4 regions of the Ornithinimicrobium cryptoxanthini genome follow, and region 3 is predicted to be linked to each of the others. Evidence: predicted binding sites of a transcription regulator. Region 3 holds the regulator's gene; each other region holds the start of a gene.
The links. The regulator LexA, encoded in region 3, represses DNA repair genes until DNA is damaged. The targets are predictions, from matches to a motif close to TCGAACANNTGTTCGA.

Region 1 (2,200 bases), 1.2 Mb from region 3:
CACCGGGCAGCACCTGCGCGACTACGTGGCATGAGTGCGTCCGGCGGTCCCGAACCGGCCGATCCACCCCCGGCGCTGGTGCCATCCGCGCGACCGCCGCGTGCCCCAGCCAACTCGGCACTGGTCGACGCGGTCCGCGAGGCACTCGCTGCGGCAGGTGATCCGGTGCGGGCGGTGGGACAGCAGCGATACATGAAGTCGCAGCTGCCGTTTCGTGGCCTCACCACGCCCCTGCTGCGGTTGACGCTGCGACCGATCCTCAGCGACTCGGCATACATCTTCGACGATCGGGCCGTGTGGGAGGCGACGATCCGGATGCTGTGGGACCAGGCGGCCTATCGGGAGGAGCGATATGCCGCGCTGGCGCTCGCGGGCCACCGACGTTCGAGGCCGTTCCGCGACGTGGAGGCACTGTCCCTGTATGCCGACCTCGTCCAGTCCGGCGCCTGGTGGGACCTGGTCGACGACCTGGCGACCCACCACGTCGCCGCCGTGCTGCAGAACGACCCAGCGCGGGCCACACCCATCGTTCGCCCGTGGGCGACCGACCAGGACATGTGGCTGCGGCGCACCGCGATCCTGTCCCAGCTGCCGGCGAAGAGTGCCACCGACACCGCACTGCTGGAGCACGCCCTGACTGCCAACCTGCCGGGGAGCCGGTTCGGTGCGGAGTTCTTCATCCGCAAGGCGATCGGCTGGGCGTTGCGCGAGCACGCCAAGACCGATCCCTCGTGGGTGCTGGAGTTCGTCGACGCTCATGAGCTGAGTCCGTTGAGTCGACGGGAAGCGCTTAAACACCTGCACCGGAGCCGCTGAGCCAGTGAGCCGGCGGGAAGCGTTGTCGCATTGATGCTTAGCGATGTGGGTGTCGATCGGCAACGGCCGACTGCTCGCGCTCGAGTTGAACGTCAGTGCCGCACCAGGGACTCGTGCCCCCGCTGTCCACAGGTTCGGACGTGCCCCATCACCATGTTCGAACATATGTGCTATCGTAAGCCTTAGTTGGCAGGACTGGACGTGTGGGAAGGGGGTAGTGATGTCGACCGAAGTGTTAGCGGACCGGCTGGAGCGGTTGTTGACTGCTGCTCCTGGGCTGGAGCTGGGTCGAGACGGGCTCTGGCGTGGGACCTGGCCGTTGCCGCCCATCGTGCCGGAGCCGGCGGAGGAGACAGCCTCGCAGTCCGGGGACGCACCCCAGCGTGACGACGCGGCTTCGCGGACCGCCGACTCGACACCACCCGAGGACGCTGAGCAGCGGCTGCGGGCGGCGTTGACTGACCTCGGTGTCGAGCCTGGGGCGGCGGAGGCGTTGACGCGTGCGTCGCTGGCCTGTGCGACCGTCGCCGAGCGGCCGAGCACGTCTGAGGCCCCGCAGTTGGTGGAGCGCGGCAGTGACCTGCTGAGGGCGATCGAGTCCCTGACCGGCGTGGCCGGGCACCTGGAGTCGGTCGTCCTCTCGGCGACGAATCAGTTGACCTGGGTGCACGGCAAGTTGCTGCTGCTCGAGAAAGGCGCGACCAGCTCGGACGACCTTTCTGCTTCCCAGCAGGAGCTGTGGCGTGCGCGGGCGAAGTCGAAGACCTGCGCAGAGATCGAGGCAGGCATCGGGTGGGGTGTCAGCGAAGTCCGCGACCTGGTCTCGGTCGCCAACGCCGCACCCGAGGTCGCCGGCCCGGTCCACCACTCCCTGAGGTGTGGTGAGTCGTCCTGGCGGTTGGTGCGCCGCTACTACCGGGCCTGCACCGGCATGGCTCACGAGGACGGGGCCGCGATCGCCAACGGCTTCTTCGGCACCGACCCAGGCGCTGCGGTCACCGAACGCCTCGACTCCGCCGGGAGCTTTCTGGGTGGCCCGTGGCGGCACAAGGAGTTCTACCGTGCCCTGAAACGCGAGATCGCCCGGGTCAACGCCCAAGACCCCGAGAAGCAGAAAGAGGCTGACGCTGCCGCGAAAGCCAACGCCGACACCCACCTGATGCTCGATGAGAACGGCACCGGCACCTTCATGATCGGGACCACCCCTTTAGAGGGGACCGCGATCAACGAACGGATCGACGCCGCCGCCCGTAGGGCCCGCGCCCTGGGCGACCCACGCAGCCAGCGTCAGCTCCGGTGCGCGATCGCCACCGCCCTCCTGCTGAAAGGGACAGTCGACCTCTCAGCCATCCCCGACGACCCCGACCAGGTCACCATCGAACAG
Region 2 (2,200 bases), 490 kb from region 3:
GTGCGGGATCGCATGACCGCCTTCGACCCGGGCGGCCACGAACCTCCGATCGTCGAGGCCGACCCCGACACCCTCGAGGAGGTGCTGCGGCAGATCCTCGGTGACCGATCGACATACCAAGAGATCGCCGCCCAGGGCCCGGCCTGGGCACGCCGCAACCACGACGGCACCCGCGCTGCCTCAGTGCTGGCGGCGTGGTTCAAATCTCCTCAATCGTTGGGGTAGTCCGGACCGCCGACGACATCTCCCTGGGACCGCCGAACCACTTCTGCAGAACCGAGAAGCACCGTCACCGCAGCGTGCGGTCACCCGCTCACGACTGCGAGGCCTCCCCGCCGGCCAGCTCGACCAACCGGGCAGCCACCAGGTCAAGGTCGGCGCGCAGGTCCTCAAGAGGTCGCGGCGGCAGGATGTCGTCCCAGTGCGACAGGAACGTCCCGCGCAGCTGCAGCATGCCGGTCGGGCGCGCAAACAGCCACCAGTGCAGGTGCTCACCTCCGTCACCCCACCGGGCCACCTGGATGCGCGGGATGTCCAGCACGTCGATCGCGGCTCGCTCGATGAGAGTGAGCAGCTCACCCATCCGAGCGGCCGTGGCCATCGGCAGATCCGCCAGGTCGGCGTGGGTGCGCGGCATCAGGAAGGCAGCGAAGGGCAGCGCTCGTGGCTCCGCCGGCACTCCGAGGATGGCGTGCTCGTCCTGCCAGAAGATGTAGGAGCGATCACCGGCTGCGAGCTTGTCGCAGACGAAGCAGTCGATGCCACCGAGTCCCCCGCGCTGGGGCTCGGCAGCCGGGGCCTGGAGCGGCTTCGGGGTCAGCTCACCCGCGAACGGCCAGCTCGACCACCGGCCCCAGTCCGACCCGAGATAGCCGCTGCGATCGATCTCGGCAGACACACGGGCAAACCACTCCTGGCTGGTCTCAGGCATGTCGACAGTATGCCGTGACTCACCCGACTCCCTTGGGTTCGGGTCTCCTTGGGCGCCCCCCTGCCCCCAACGGCTGTCCCCGCCGCCCGCCTGCCCCCCAACGCCTGTCCATGTCACTCGCCCTGCACCCGCGTTTGTGCTGTTCAGGGCTCTGTCGGTGATGGCATGTATGTTCTAATTATGGATCAGGGGTCGGGGTCGGACAGTCACGGTGGGGCCACCGTCGCCGCTCCTGACGTGCCCACCCAGGACAACACCGCCCAAGACGACACGGACCAGGATGGCGGGGATGTTGGTGGTCGTGGGCCGATGAAGTATCGCCCGGTGATCGGTTCTGGTCCGTTGCGGGAAGCCTCTTCCTGCAGTGGACCGTTGGTCCCGCCCGACGATGCCGACGCGCAGGCTGCGGGCGACCTGGACGGCTCCGGGCGTGCTGATGGTGGGCCGGTGTTGACGGCCAGCGGTCATGAGGTTCCCGAGTTCGCTGCCGGGACGGCGCACATGACCCAGCTGCTGGCTGGCGACTTCCCGCTGGCCACGTTGCCCGAGCAGGCACTGGGAGAGACGATCGGCGCCGCGCAGGCTCTGGTGCAGGCCGCGCAGTCGTTGTTGACCGCGGCCACCCATGAGGCGATCTCCCGCGGGCTGCCGGGGGAGTCCGGGCATTCTGTCCCGGACTGGATCACTACCTGGGCTCCGATGATCGACCGCCCCGAAGCGTTGGCTACCGCCCGCGTGGCTGCCGCGATCGATGATGACCGGTTCGAGGCCCTGTCGGCGAAGGTGGCCGATGGCAGTGCCCGCGTCTCGCGGGCCAACATCATCACCCGCCTGACCCAGGAGCTGACCCCGGTCGCGACGAAGGAGTCGTTGCAGGCCCTGACCGATGTGATGACCGACATCGTGGAGACCACCGGGCTGCGTGCCCTGGCCCAGATCGGGACCGAGGCCAAGAAGCTTCTCATCGAGCCGGATGACGATGACGAGCTCGACGACAAGCAAGGCGCCCGGCGCCTGCTACGCCGCACCGGGACCGTGGCCGGCCTGGCCGAGTGGCAGCTCCTGCTCGACGACGAAGCCGAAGCAATCCTGCTCGCGGCCCTGGACCCGTTGTCCACACCGCGCCCCGGCGCTGATGAGCACGGCGCCCACCAGTTGGACCCGCGCACCGCCTCCACCCGCCGTGCTGATGCCCTGCTCGAGATCATCGGCCGCGGTGTCGCCGCCCCCGAAGGCACCGTCGTCACCGACAAGGCCAAGATCCAGGTC
Region 3 (2,200 bases):
TGCTGCGGACGACGGCGTCGTGAGCGGGTCGCAGTCCCAGACCGGCACGGGCTACCCCCAGGACGACCGTGGCGGTCTCGGTGCTGCCGGGGCGGCGGTTGGCGGTGCTGCCTCAGCGGGCTATGCCGCAGACGTCTCGACCACGGCCTACGAGACCCCCGGCGCGGAGACGGGCGACCCGATCACCGGCACCACCCCGCCGGCTGCCTTTGCCTCCGACGTGGAGCAGCCGGCTGACGGGCTGACGCGTCCGGACGACACGCAGACGGACGACACGCAGGCGGCGGAGGCGCAGGAACTTGAGGCACACGCGGGCGAGGTCACCGATGAGGAGAGCACGCTCGCGGCCGGGACCGATGCCGGTGTCGACGAGACCGGTGAGCCGGAGGTGTTCGGACCCGAGGGCTACCGCCCTGACCGGGACGGCACCGAGATGTCGGACGAGGAGCGCGAGCGCCTCAATCAGGCACGAAGCGCCCTCTGAACCCTGACGCCCCACGCACGACAGCACCTACACACGACAGCGCCGTCCGACCATCGGGTCGGACGGCGCTGTCGTCGTGCTAGGTGCCACCTGGCGGGGAGGGGGGAGGACTGCCAGGTGGCACCGGTCTGGGACAGCACGTCACCAGGGAAAGGTGTTCCTGCGCGTGCTCAGACCCGGCGCAGGACTGCGGTGACCTTGCCGAGGACCACAGCGTCGTCACCATCGATCGGGTCGTAGGCCTCGTTGTGCGGCATGAGCCACAGCTTGCCGTCCGTGCGCTTGAACGTCTTGACCGTCGCCTCGTTGTCCAGCATGGCCGCGACGATGTCGCCGTTGATCGCGTCGTCCTGACGACGCACCACGACCCAGTCGCCGTCGCAGATGGCCGCCTCCACCATCGAGTCACCGACCACCTTGAGCAGGAACAGCTCACCGTCACCGACGATCTGACGGGGCAGGGGGAAGACATCCTCGACGGCCTCCTCGGCCAGGATCGGTCCACCGGCCGCGATCCGGCCCAGGACGGGCACGTAGGACGCGGCAGGGCGTGCGTCACCGATGCCGGTCTCGTCGTAGATCTCCGCACCTGAGGCAGTGGCCTCCTCGGCTGCCGGCGTCCGGCGATAGCCCGGTGCCTGACCTTCACCGGAGCCCGGCAGGACGACCTCGATGGCGCGCGGACGGTTGGGATCGCGGCGCAGATAGCCCTTCCGCTCCAGCATGCGCAGCTGGTAGGCCACCGACGAGGGGGAGGCCAGCTGCACCGCCGTGCCGATCTCGCGCAGGCTCGGCGGGTAGCCGCGTTGGTCCACGGAGTCGCGGATCACGTGCAGCACCTTCTCCTGGCGGGGAGTCAGGTCCGCTCGCCCGTCCCGGTCCGGCATCTCGTGAATGTCAGCCATCGTGTTGCCCCTCTCGCTCCCTGGCGACTCCCTGGAACTGCAGGTCAGGGGGTCTGTCAGTGGTCCCTGGTTAGGTATTTGACGTGAGCACATCGTACGAGCATTCGAACGCCGAGGCAAACACCAGTTCGACGTGGCGTGTCGACAACAGTCGTACGGCTGTGCTAGAAATGACACAAGCGTCCGACGGACAAGCGTTCGGGACACGGAAAGATGGAGGAACCATGAGCGCCATCGCACTGCATGACCTGACGGCACCTGACCTGATGGACCGGGACTTCCCGCCCGCGCCGGGCGTCCGGAGCTCAGGGCGCGGCCACCTACGGCTCGTGACGGCAGACGACCTGCCTCAGACGGGGGCGATGCGGGCCCCTGCCGGGACCCCGTTGACGCTGACCCGCCGTGCCCGGTTGCTCATGACTCTCACCGTGGCCGGTGCCCTGGTGGTGGTGATTGCGGCCGCGATGGGCGTCTTCCCGGCGATGGCCGCAGGCAGCCACACTGTCGTGGTGCAGCCGGGTCAGACGCTGTCACACGTCGCGGTGGCCGAGCTGCCGGAGCTGCCCATGGACCGCGCGATCGTGCAGATCCAACTGGCCAACGAGATGAACTCCTTGGACGTCCAGGCCGGCACGGTCCTGCAGATCCCCCAGCCCTGAGCGGTTCCGCGCAGTCGCTGTGCTGGTCGGGCGGGGTCGGTGTGCTGATCGGGCGGGGTCGCTGTGCTGATCGGGCTCGTCGGTGCGCTGATCAGGCCTGGTCGGCGGGGCTGGTCACAGCCTCCCAGACGACCGGCAGCTGCTCGCTGGGG
Region 4 (2,200 bases), 1.6 Mb from region 3:
GGTCGGTGCCGAGGAGGGTGGTGAGGGGGACGATGACGTCCAGGGTGGCGGCCGGTAGCCCGGACAGGACCCGGGCCAGCTGCTCGGACTGTTCGACGGTGACCTGGTCCGGGTCGTCGGGAATGGCCGAGAGGTCGACGGTCCCTTTCAGCAGCAACGCGGTCGCGATCGCGCACCGCAGCTGACGCTGGCTGCGTGGGTCGCCCAGTGCGCGGGCCCTACGGGCGGCGGCGTCGATCCGTTCGTTGATCGCGGTCCCTTCTAGTGGGGTGGTCCCGATCATGAAGGTGCCGGTGCCGTTCTCATCGAGCATCAGGTGGGTGTCGGCGTTGGCTTTCGCGGCGGCGTCAGCCTCTTTCTGCTTTTCGGGGTCTTGGGCGTTGACCCGGGCGATCTCGCGTTTCAGGGCCCGGTGGAACTCCTTGTGCCGCCACGGGCCACCCAGAAACGCCCCGGCAGAGTCGAGGCGTTCGGTGACCGCAGCGCCCGGGTCGGCGCCGAAGAAGCCGTTGGCGATCGCGGCCCCGTCCTCGTGGTCCATGCCGGTGCAGGCCCGGTAGTAACTGCGGACCAACCGCCAGGACGACTCCCCGATCCGCAGGCTGTGCTGGACCGGGCCGGCGACCTCAACCGCGGCGTTAGCGACCGCGACCAGGTCACGGACCTCGCCCTCACCCCACCCGATCCCTGCCTCGATGTCAGTGCGGGCCTTGGACTTCGCCCGAGAGCGCCACTTCTCTTTCTGAGAGGCCGAGAGCTCCTCTGGGCTGGTCGCGCCCTTCTCGCCCAGCAGCAACTTGCCGTGCACCCACGTCAACTGCTTCGCCGCGGACAGGACGACCGACTCCAGGTGCCCCGCGGCCGCGGTGAGGGACTCGATCGCACCCAGCAGGTCACTGCCATGCTCCAGCAACCGCGGTGCCTCCAGATGCTCCCGCCCCGCCTCGGAGCCGGATGGGCCCGCGACCGTCGCACACGCCAACGACGCACGCGTCAACGCCTCCGCCGCCTCAGCGGCCACACCCAGGTCAGCCAACGAGGCCCGCAACCGCCGCTCAGCGTCCTCTGGTGGTGTCGCGTCGGCAGGCCGCGGGGCCGCGTCGTCGGGCTGTGGTGCGTCGTCAGACAGCGGTGTCGCGGCCGCTGCCTCCGGCACGATCGGCGGCAACGGCCAGGACCCACGCCACAGCCCGCCACGACCCAGCTCCAGCCCAGGAGCAGCGCTCAACAACCGCTCCAACCGGTCGGCCAACACTTCGGTCGACATCACTACCCCCTCTCCCAGACGAACCAAGTTCTCCAACTACCCATCACTTTAGAACAGACGTCTGACAGTGGGGCGGCGGCGCTCTGACCAGGGGATTCACGCTCCTGTCCCTCAGGCGCCAACCGCGCCAACTGATGAGCGGCTTGTCCGGAGGTGATCCGCCGGGCGGGTGCCCGGCATACCAACGAGGCAAGACCCACATGAGACAGAGAGCGAGAGCCCGAACCCACAGGTGGGTTCGGGCTCTCCGGGTGTCGTGAGCCGTCAGAGACGGATCCGGTCGATGATCAGTTGTCGACCTTGAGGACCTCGCCGGTGACCGACACGAGCACGTCGACGTCGTCCTTGGCGTCGGTGTCGACGGTGACGTCCCAGCCGTGCTGGCCGTCGTCGGTCTCCAGCTCGGCGTCGTCCAGGACCCCGCCGGCCTCGTTGATGGCGATCTCGATGGCCTCGGGCAGCGTGATCGTGGCAGCGTCGAGGGCCGCGCGGTCGTCGCTGTCCAGGTCGTCATCGTCATCGGTGTTCACCACCGTGGCGCCGTCAGCGGAGACCGTGACCTCCACGGAGCGGTCGTCGACGCGAACGTCGACCTCCCAGGTGCCGTCGTCGTCCTGGTCATCGATCTCATAAGCAGTGCCACCGGTCTCGGCCTCGGCGGTCGCGATCGCGGCTAGTGCCGCGGCAGTCAGGTCGTCGGTCGCGCCGGCATCGGTGGCCGCGGCGCTGTCGTCGCCGGTGTTCTCCTCTGCAGTGTCGCTGGCGGTGGTGTCATCAGCGGTGCTGTCGGTGGTGGCCTCGCTCGAGGCCTCGCCGGCAGGCTGCCCAGCGGTGGAGATGCTGGGGGTGTCGTCGGTCCCACACGCGGCCAGTCCCAGAGCGAGAGTCAGGGCGAGTGTGGCTGTCAGGGTGCGGTTGGTCGTCTTCATGTCT

Region 1: the regulator LexA is predicted to act here: its motif matches at 974-989, upstream of NF557_RS16730 (HNH endonuclease signature motif containing protein).
Region 2: the regulator LexA is predicted to act here: its motif matches at 1,093-1,108, upstream of NF557_RS07185 (HNH endonuclease signature motif containing protein).
Region 4: the regulator LexA is predicted to act here: its motif matches at 1,317-1,332, upstream of NF557_RS12410 (HNH endonuclease signature motif containing protein).

What each region holds. Positions count from the first base shown of each region.
Region 1 covers NZ_CP099490.1:3,618,381-3,620,580, forward strand. The annotation lists gene NF557_RS16720 (ATP-binding cassette domain-containing protein) at 1-34, shown strand, start outside; gene NF557_RS16725 (DNA alkylation repair protein) at 31-816, shown strand; gene NF557_RS16730 (HNH endonuclease signature motif containing protein) at 1,037-2,200, shown strand, end outside.
Region 2 covers NZ_CP099490.1:1,548,861-1,551,060, reverse strand. The annotation lists gene NF557_RS07195 (hypothetical protein) at 1-225, shown strand, start outside; gene NF557_RS07190 (HIT family protein) at 314-931, opposite strand; gene NF557_RS07185 (HNH endonuclease signature motif containing protein) at 1,112-2,200, shown strand, end outside.
Region 3 covers NZ_CP099490.1:1,063,345-1,065,544, forward strand. The annotation lists gene NF557_RS05030 (PRC-barrel domain-containing protein) at 1-484, shown strand, start outside; gene lexA (transcriptional repressor LexA) at 655-1,389, opposite strand; gene NF557_RS05040 (LysM peptidoglycan-binding domain-containing protein) at 1,614-2,048, shown strand; gene NF557_RS05045 (hypothetical protein) at 2,140-2,200, opposite strand, start outside.
Region 4 covers NZ_CP099490.1:2,691,776-2,693,975, reverse strand. The annotation lists gene NF557_RS12410 (HNH endonuclease signature motif containing protein) at 1-1,267, opposite strand, end outside; gene NF557_RS12405 (PepSY domain-containing protein) at 1,555-2,196, opposite strand.